Regions from separate parts of the Blautia sp. NSJ-140 genome, predicted to be linked through region 1. Evidence: a T-box and tRNA genes for the amino acid it is inferred to sense, from the RefSeq annotation. Region 1 holds a T-box; the other regions hold tRNA genes.
What was found. The T-box of region 1 lies ahead of proS (proline--tRNA ligase). A T-box ahead of a tRNA ligase gene usually reads a tRNA of that ligase, here a tRNA-Pro.

Region 1 (3,185 bases):
GTGCGCGCTCCAGCATATCATGCTGAATGGTATCCAGAAGCTCTTTTACCTTATCTGCAAGCTCCTCGAAGGATACTGTGTATTTCTCACGGGTATCTCTTCTGCAGAGAACTGCCTGGCCGTTCTCGATATCCTTCGGTCCACACTCCACACGAAGCGGGATACCACGCATCTCCTGCTCAGCAAACTTGAATCCCGGGCTCTTGTCTGTCGCATCAACCTTTGCACGGATACCTGCTGCCTTCAGTGCTGCAAGAAGCTCGTCAGCCTTCTCCATAACGCCCTCTTTACGCTGCTGGATCGGGATGATCACAGTCTGTACCGGAGCGATCCTCGGAGGAAGAACAAGTCCGCTGTTATCACCGTGAACCATGATGATAGCACCGATCATACGAGTTGTCATTCCCCAGGATGTCTGGTGAACATATTTCAGGGTGTTATCTTTATCTGTGTACTGGATTCCAAATGCTTTGGCAAAGCCATCTCCGAAGTTATGGCTTGTACCGGACTGGAGAGCCTTACCGTCGTGCATCAGAGATTCGATGGTGTAAGTAGCCTCAGCACCTGCAAATTTCTCTTTATCTGTCTTCTGGCCTTTGATGACCGGAATCGCAAGAACTTCCTCGCAGAAGTCTGCATAGATGTTCAGCATCTGGATGGTGCGCTGCTCCGCTTCCTCAGCTGTTGCGTGAGCAGTATGTCCCTCCTGCCACAGGAACTCTCTGGAACGAAGGAAGGGACGTGTTGTCTTCTCCCAGCGTACAACGGAACACCACTGATTATATACCTTTGGAAGATCTCTGTGGGACTGGATCTCTTTCTGGTAGAAATCGCAGAACAGAGTCTCGGAAGTCGGACGCACGCAAAGTCGCTCCTGCAGCGGATCAAGGCCGCCATGAGTCACCCATGCAACCTCCGGAGCAAAACCTTCTACATGATCTTTCTCTTTATCAAGAAGAGACTCCGGAATAAAGATCGGCATGTAAACATTCTCTACACCGGTCTCTTTAAATCTGCGGTCAAGCTCATGCTGGATATTCTCCCAGATCGCATAACCTGCAGGTTTGATTGCCATACAGCCCTTAACACTTGTATAGCCACAAAGCTCAGCCTTCTTAACAACGTCTGTATACCACTGAGCAAAATCCTCATCCATAGATGTGATGGCCTGTACTAATTTCTTTTCTTTTGCCATGATAAATCTCCTTTTTCTTGTGATCTGTTACATATTGCCGGCTGTCAGGCAGCCACAGCAATCCGGAATCCTTCCAGCTTGCTCTTCTGTCCCATAAACCGTACACTACATTTACAGTCCCGTTTTACGGACAAAAAAATAAGCCCTCCGGATCCCTCACAAGGGACCGAATGACTTCGGCGGTACCACCCCAGTTAACAGCCAGAAAAGCTGTTCTCTCAACACCCGTTAACGCCGGAAACACACGCCACGCTTCAATCACGCAGAGCTCCGAGGCCGGTTCCACAGTTCACGCACAGGATCCTTCCACCAAAGCAGATCCCTCTCTGAGATAATTCCCTGTGTACTATTCTCATCATCGCCGTATCTTTGATATATTTTAGGTGAAAACCGCCTCAAAGTCAACCCCAAACAAAAAAATATAACAAGTCTTTCTGCTATGAGTTACTGCTCACTCCGTTCTCAGTAACACGCTTCGCGATGCACAGAATTTATGCTAATCGCATAAATTCGCGCGGTATGTCTCGGGTTTTCTGTGACCTTCGCTCACAAAAAACACCTCGCGGAACATTGCCAGTGAACAGTAACTTCTATAATCCTATTCCTTCACAGACACAGCCGGCATCTCCAGATACCTGTTCAGATCTTCTGTGAGAATATGGAGCTTAGTTCTGGTATCCTGCTCCTGGTAAGTCAGCCGGCCTGCGATCCTGGTGATATAATCCTCTTCTTCGATGATCTCACAGGTCTCAGGAAAATTAATATCATAATACTGAGCAAGATAAGATACCCAGTAATCCACCGGCACATGTCTGTCTGAGGATAATACGGATTCTCTTCTGAGACAGGATTCCCACACTGCCGGTGAGATCAGCCCTTCCCCGGCAGTCTCTTCTGATACACCAAGCATGGCTTCTATTGATGCTTCCAGCTTCACCCGGCAATTATCCAGCTTATCGGCATCACGGATCAATTTTGCATGGAAAAGCGTTCTTGCATCGTGGATTCCTTCCAGTTTGAAATCACTGTGCTTCCGAATTGCTGCATTGATCAGTTCATCAAATTTATCATCCTTCACGAAGCGCCGGATCAGCTTCTCCTCCCCGAAAAGAAGTTCTGCACCGAACACTGCATGATCCATGGTTCCCGGCTCAAAGCTGTGAAATCTACGGATCTGCTCAAAACGGCCAATATCATGAAGCAGACCGATCAGCTCCGCAAGTTCCACATCTTCATCGGAACATTCCATTTTTCTGGCGATCTCTCCTGCGTATTTCACCACTCCATAAGTATGTACGATCTTCAGATAGATCTGTTCATCCTCCCGGTCGTACTCATCCAGATATTTTTCGAATTCCTGTTTTGCATGTGCAATGTCGATCATTCTGCCACATCCCTTCTTTTGTTCATTCTGTAGTTCTGTAAACACTCTGTATTTATTATACCGAAGGTCTCTGACGAATTCTACTGTATTTCCCGGAATTTTAAATCTTCTCTCTGCCTCCTGCTCTGGTCAAAAAAGACAGCTGCCCACAGCCTATCTTCCGGATAGGCCTGGCAGCCGCCTTTTCTAAAAAATACCTCTCTTTTTTCTTATCTCACAAAATGGATCTCATAATCTCCGGATCCGGTCTCTGCCTGCATAAATCCGTCTGCGGCTGTGAAGTTAAGTCCATCTGCGGCTTTCACTTCCTTTGCACCGTCCAGGCAGATAGTTGCAGTTGTATTTGCAGGTATGGAAACATGCAGAACCGTCTCTCCCGGTTTTTCTTCCCAGAAGCTTCTTACCGGTCCGTATACAGAACGATACTCAACCTTTACATAGTCCAGGTTTCCACCCATTCTCGGATAGATTACTGCATGTTTGTATCCCGGTTCCTTCTCATCCACCTCAAGACCTGCCATCACACGAACCAGCCACTCTCCGATAGAACCGTAAGCATAGTGGTTGAAGGAGTTCATATCTGCACTCCACATGGTTCCGTCCGGC
Region 2 (3,185 bases), on a different contig from region 1:
CGTTTTTTGTGCCGTTTTACGCAACTTTTTATATATCAGAGAAAGAAAAATACATATCAATATATAAAAGTGGTCATGATAAGTGGTCAGATGTATAGTCCCAGGGACCTGTATTTTGCGGGAAATATCAGGCTTCTTGGTATAAGATTCATGGTCATAAGTGGTCAGCTTTTGTGGTCAGAAAAATGGCGAATTCCCTTATATACAGGTTTTTTCAGGTCCTGTCGCTTAATCTAACATTAAGCGGCAGTTTTCACATTCTCTTCATTTTCCTTTCACACAATGCACACATTTTTTTACTATATTATTAACCGTAGATAGCAAATGCAAATGCTAAATAATCTTTTTCTTTTTCATACTTTTTTGCCGGGAGTCTGCACAACTCCCGGCCTCCTTTTTTTGTTCTTCAGGCAGTTCGCCTGCATTTTCTATTATTATTAAAGATATAAAAATATGTCTTGTTTTTTCCTCTTTCATATATTATACTGATTAAGAACTTATTGTTCCTGTCCAGTTTGTTCTTTGATAATTTCATAGACTTCACACTCGAAACATGATACAATATCCGCACAGAGAAATATGCGGTACAGTTTTTATGGGAGGATGCGCATATGTTAGATCAGAAAGATTTGGAATTATTAGCTGGTATGATAAACCCGATCAATGTCCAGCTGGGCAATATAAATAACCGATTAGATGGTATCGACGCCAGACTGGATGCTGTGGATGCTCGTCTCGACGGTATCGACGCTCGTCTCGATGCTATGGATGCTCGTTTCGACGGTATCGACGCTCGTCTCGATGCTATGGATGTTCGTTTCGACGGTATCGACGCTCGTCTCGATGCTATGGATGTTCGTTTCGACGGTATCGACGCTCGTCTCGATGCTATGGATGTTCGCTTCGACGGTATCGACGCTCGTCTCGATGCTATGGATGTTCGCTTCGATGAAATAGATGCCCGCTTCAACCGGGTAGAAAACAGACTTGAAATGATCGATCTGAAATGTGATACCAACAGAAAACGCCTAGACGACCTTTCACTGGATGTTAAGCTTGCAGAACGGGATATCCGAAAAGATATCAAGAATTTACAGGACACAACAGAAACTCTTGTTGTTGTACTTCAGGGAAGAGGTATTTTACCTGACCCGGGTAACACAATACAGACAGCCTGAGCATACCATGTGAAGAGTGTGAAGCCTATGAAAGTATCAGTTACTGTTCACTGGTAATGTTCCGCGAGGTGTTTTTTGTGAGCGAAGGTCACAGAAAACCCGAGACATACCGCGCGAATTTATGCGATCAGCATAAATTCTGTGCATCGCGAAGCGTGTTACTGAGAACGGAGTGAACAGTAACAAGTATCAAGGGATCACACTCTTTCTCCTCAAAAAATGGTTGCATTTACAATTCGTTTATGTTATAGTTATATGCGTTGCGGGGTATGGCGTAGCTTGGTAGCGCGCACGGCTGGGGGCCGTGAGGTCGCAGGTTCAAATCCTGTTGCCCCGATTGAATATCATAGATATTATTACAGCTAAGGTTTCCGAGGTCTGATGACTTCGGATTTTTTATTACCTTTATTATCTTACTATTTTTCGAAAGGAAGGTTTTGCATGCAGGATAATCTGTCTCTTTATCATATTTTTTATACGGTAGCACGTACCGGCAGTATCTCCCACAGTTCCCGGGACCTTTATATCAGTCAGCCTGCTATCAGCAAGGCGATCCAGAAGCTGGAGCAGAATCTGGATACCGTTCTTTTTAAACGAAGTTCCCGGGGTGTCACGCTGACCCCGGACGGTGAGCTTCTTTTTGAAAAAGTAAAAGAAGCTCTTTCACTTCTGGATGAAGGAGAAAATTCTATTCGCCATAACCGTTCCCGGGACATTCCAAAGCTGCGTCTGGGTGCCAGTTCTACTCTTACCAGATATGTACTGCTCTCCCACCTGAAAAATTATATTGCTCGTTTTCCTCATGTACGTATCACAATTTCCTGCCAGTCTACTTATCAGACTCTGCAGCTTCTGGATGAGGAAAAAATCAATCTGGGACTCATCGGGCGGCCACAGAAGCTTCGGGGATATCATTTTCAACCTCTTTTGAAAATCCAGGATACCTTTGTCTGTACACAACAGTATCTGGAAAATCAGAAACAGCTCTATCCTGATGAACCTCTGATCCAGGCAGCAACTTTCATGATGCTGGATGAGGACAATATTACACGTCAGACTGTGAACACTCAGCTGAAAGAACATCATGTGGAATTAAGCCACATTCTGGAAGTAACAACTATGGATCTTCTGATCCAGTTTGCGGAAATTGGTCTTGGGGTTGCCTGTGTGATCCGCGATTTTGTAAAAAAAGAGCTGGAAGAAGGAACTCTGGTGGAAGTACCGGTAGGATTTTCTTTTCCGCTGCGTGAGATCGGGTTTGTATGCAGACAGAAAGATGCTGATTCGGCTTTAATCGCGCCGTTTTTTGATGATGAAACAGGGCATCCGGATAGATAAAGAATGTAAAAAAATCCCATCTGATCATTACGACCAGATGGGATTTTTAGATTTCAAAAAAGTTTCCTGCCACTGTATTACATATGTAACTTTTTTGACTCAAACTTCGCTGCGCTTCGTTCGAGTAGCGCAAAATTTATTGCACCTGCAATAAATTTTGCTTAGTTATTAATAAGCTTATCCTCGCCGTTCCAGCTGTAGAGTTTACGGATCTCCTCGCCAACTTTCTCAGACTGATGCTCAGAAGCTAATTTTCTCATAGCCTTGAAGTGTACCTGTGCACCTGCATCGGACATGTCGAGTAAGAACTCTTTTGCGAATGTACCATCCTGGATATCAGAAAGAACTTTCTTCATTGCTTTCTTTGTATCCTCTGTGATGATCTTCGGTCCTGTGATGTAATCACCATACTCAGCTGTATTGGAGATAGAATATCTCATTCCGGCGAATCCTGACTGATAGATCAGGTCAACGATCAGTTTCATCTCATGGATACACTCGAAGTATGCGTTTCTTGGGTCATAACCAGCTTCAACAAGTGTCTCGAAACCAGCCTGCATAAGTGCGCAAACACCACCGCAAAGTACAGCCTGCTCACCGAAGAGGTCTGTCTCTGTCTCTGTACGGAATGTTGTCTCAAGAACACCAGCTCTTGCTCCGCCGATTCCA
Region 3 (3,185 bases), on a different contig from region 1:
AGGCGCGGATCCTTTCAGAAGCGGGAGAACTTCCGGAAAGCGGAGCATATATAGAAGCAGCAGGGATCACCCTTGGACGTACTCCGGCGGTAGAGCCTGGGCAGTATAAAACATTGAATGCAGATGGAACATACAGTGCTACAAAATTTAATGTAAAGGCAACTGTGACAGATGCGGAGGCAACACTCAATACATCTTCTCGTTGGGGAGATTATGAGATCAAAGTAAAAGAAACCAGCACAAAATATCTCCGCGACACAAAGAGTGATGCTGGTTTTGCAGTTAACTCCGGGATCCAGGGAATGATCCTGGAAACAACAGATGGCGGAAAATATGGTATGCGTCATATGAACGAGATGTGGGTGAAGGTATATAAGGCTGCGTTTGCAAAAGATGCAGGTCTTGAAGGAAAAACCGTAAACAGGATCACGTATATTATGTCAGACGGTGCGTATGTATATGAATTTGCAGATGGTATTTATATCAAACCGCAGGCAACAGAAGAGATGGATGTTTCTCCGGAATTTACGGACAGCACCCATGTAAAGCTTGCAAATCTTGATAAATACAAAAATCCGAAGGTATCTGTTTTCTATACAACAGGTGTCGGACATGATTCACAGACAACATATCTTGTACAGGATGGTGTAGCCGCAGATGGAGTGGTTGCTTTGGATTCTGCTGTAGCGAGACCGGAAAATGAAACCTATACAGTAAGAGTCTCCAGTGATGATCACGCGGATGTTTCTGTTCAGCTGGTGTATGGAACAATTGCTTTTAAAGAAAATTCAGGAGTTCTTTATATCGGAAGCTCCAGACAGCTTGAAGCAACAGGCGAAAATTGCAAGGATGTAACATACGCTTCCGATAATGAAACGGTTGCATCTGTAGACGAGAACGGAAAAGTAACTGCAAAAGCAGCAGGAACAGCCGTGATCACAGCAACATCTGCAGCAGGAAAAACTGCACAGTACAAGCTTACTGTAAAAACGCCATCTGTAAAAATGAATGCATCAGCGAAAACGCTTTATGTAAAAGGATCTCCAGCTGAGGTGACGCTGAAAGCAACGACCGCAGGTGTTACCGGAAAAGTAACCTATACAAGCAGTAAACCATCTGTTGCAGCTGTAGCCGCAAATGGAAAGGTAACTGCAAAGGCGGCAGGAACAGCTGTGATCACAGCGAAATGCGGAAATTATAAAGCAACCTGCAAAATTACAGTTAAGAAGCCGTCTGTAAAAGCTTCGGCTTCAGCGAAAACTGTATTTGTGCGTGGAACAAGCCAGATCAAAGTGAAAAAAACAGGCGTTAGCGGAAAAGTTACTTATACAAGCAGTAATAAATCCGTTGCAGTGGTAAGCGCAGGCGGAAAAGTAACAGCAAAAAAAGCAGGAACAGCTACAATTACAGTAAAATGCGGAAGCTACAAAGCAACCTGCAAGATCACAGTGAAAAAAGGCAGCCTGAAGATTACATCCAAAACAGCTGTAAGTGTAAAAGCAAAGAAAACAACAGCCATCAAGGCAGCAGCCACTTCAAAGGCAAAGATCACCTACAGAAGCAGCAACACAAAAGTTGCTACTGTAAGCAGCAAAGGTGTTGTTAAAGGTGTGAAAAAAGGAAAAGCTGTTATCTATGTAAGCAGCAACGGAATCACAAAAAAGGTAACAGTTACAGTGAAATAAGCACATATTTCACCTGAATATATTTGATATGTTATAAAGAACCTTTCCCAAAACTGCTTCGGGTCTGCGAAAATGCACGCCCGAAGCAGGAAAAAAGAAAAAATTCGATTTTTTTGAAAAATTTTAATTTTTTCTATTGACAAAGTAAAGAAACTCTAATATAATAGCTCTTGCAGTTGAGCAATACATAAACAACTGAAACAGAATAACGAAGCGTGGCTCAGTTTGGTAGAGCGCTGCGTTCGGGACGCAGAGGTCGCAGGTTCAAATCCTGTCGCTTCGACTAACAGCTTGAGAATCCCTTGGTTGAGGGATTCTTTTTTTGTTTGTGAAAAATGAAGGAACGTATGTTTGTGTTACCTTGTGTTACCTCAATGAGAAAAGAAAGGAGAATCTTCTACATTTGCCAGGAAAAAAATAAAGATAAAGGTAATACATGGGAAAAGGTAAAGAAAAGCGAGAAATAAAATATAGATTAAGAGAAAGCCTTTGGTGAATGTCCCGAGCGTGAATCGCCAGGGGGTTTTTATATTTACAGATGAAAATATTCTTGAATGCTTTGAATAGTAGTGCTATAATACAAACATAAAGAACAACCGCCCACAAGGGGTTGACCTTATAAGAGAAGATTAGAAAATCCCACCCTGTACTCGGCCAAAGTTTTTGGGTGGTTTTTCTATGTAAAGAATTACTTACAAAACGTTAATACGAACGTAAGCAATGCTAGAATGAACATGCCAAAAGCCATAAGATCTTTGAAGTCAAAATGGTTGTCGTTCATCAGCACCACCTCCATCCTTTTTGGACTAGAGGTCAGCCACCCTGTAACACGATTGTTCCTGTACAGTGTAGCATATACGGAGAACCCTGACAAGCGCAAAATGTTCTAAGATAGTAATGCTTTTTTGACAAAAGCGAAAATTTTCCGCATATTTTAATTTCGCACCTGTCTGTTGATATTCTGTGTTGATGTACCGATTCTGGTATAGCCGTATTTTTCGACTAACAGCTTGAGAATCCCTTGGTTGAGGGATTCTTTTTTTGCGTTTGTACATCCTGGAGCTTTTTCACGTTGATGGAATGATTTCTCTTAAACTTCATATATATTAACGAAACCGAAATACCGGAGGGACGTGCGTTGGCTGGATATCAGCGTTTTGTTGCGTATGTGTACGAGTACCGGAAAGGAAAAAAAGACGGCAGCAGCGGTTATGTGAGGGTGGAGGCCAGAGATAGGAAATGCCGTGTGGAGGTTCATTTGCGCTGTGTTGGACTGGAGCCTGGAAGTCGGTGCAGAGTGTATGGGTTTGTGCGGCGGGAAGGGCTGATGGATGGTATTTTGATCGGAAGCTGTGTTACCGGGCAGGAGCGGATCGAGTGCGCGCTGGAGACGGATACAGGGGATATTGGAGGCATGGGAAAAAGTCTTCAGGAGCTTGGAGGACTGCTTCTGATCTCCGATGCCGGTGGATTCTGGGGAACAGAATGGGATGATCAGCC

Region 2: it has a tRNA-Pro gene. The T-box ahead of proS (proline--tRNA ligase) is inferred to sense a tRNA for this amino acid. The anticodon was not compared.
Region 3: it has a tRNA-Pro gene. The T-box ahead of proS (proline--tRNA ligase) is inferred to sense a tRNA for this amino acid. The anticodon was not compared.

The regions. Positions count from the first base shown of each region.
Region 1 is NZ_JALIFS010000004.1:228,864-232,048, reverse strand. Features, by position in the region: gene proS (proline--tRNA ligase) at 1-1,195, opposite strand, end outside; T-box leader at 1,354-1,563, opposite strand; gene MUB50_RS06975 (HD domain-containing protein) at 1,794-2,579, opposite strand; gene MUB50_RS06970 (alpha-L-rhamnosidase) at 2,789-3,185, opposite strand, start outside.
Region 2 is NZ_JALIFS010000016.1:42,330-45,514, reverse strand. Features, by position in the region: gene MUB50_RS15520 (hypothetical protein) at 612-1,178, shown strand; tRNA gene MUB50_RS15515 (tRNA-Pro) at 1,442-1,515, shown strand; gene MUB50_RS15510 (LysR family transcriptional regulator) at 1,620-2,516, shown strand; gene ilvC (ketol-acid reductoisomerase) at 2,678-3,185, opposite strand, start outside.
Region 3 is NZ_JALIFS010000014.1:85,196-88,380, forward strand. Features, by position in the region: gene MUB50_RS14825 (Ig-like domain-containing protein) at 1-1,685, shown strand, start outside; tRNA gene MUB50_RS14830 (tRNA-Pro) at 1,895-1,968, shown strand; gene MUB50_RS14835 (DUF6128 domain-containing protein) at 2,824-3,185, shown strand, end outside.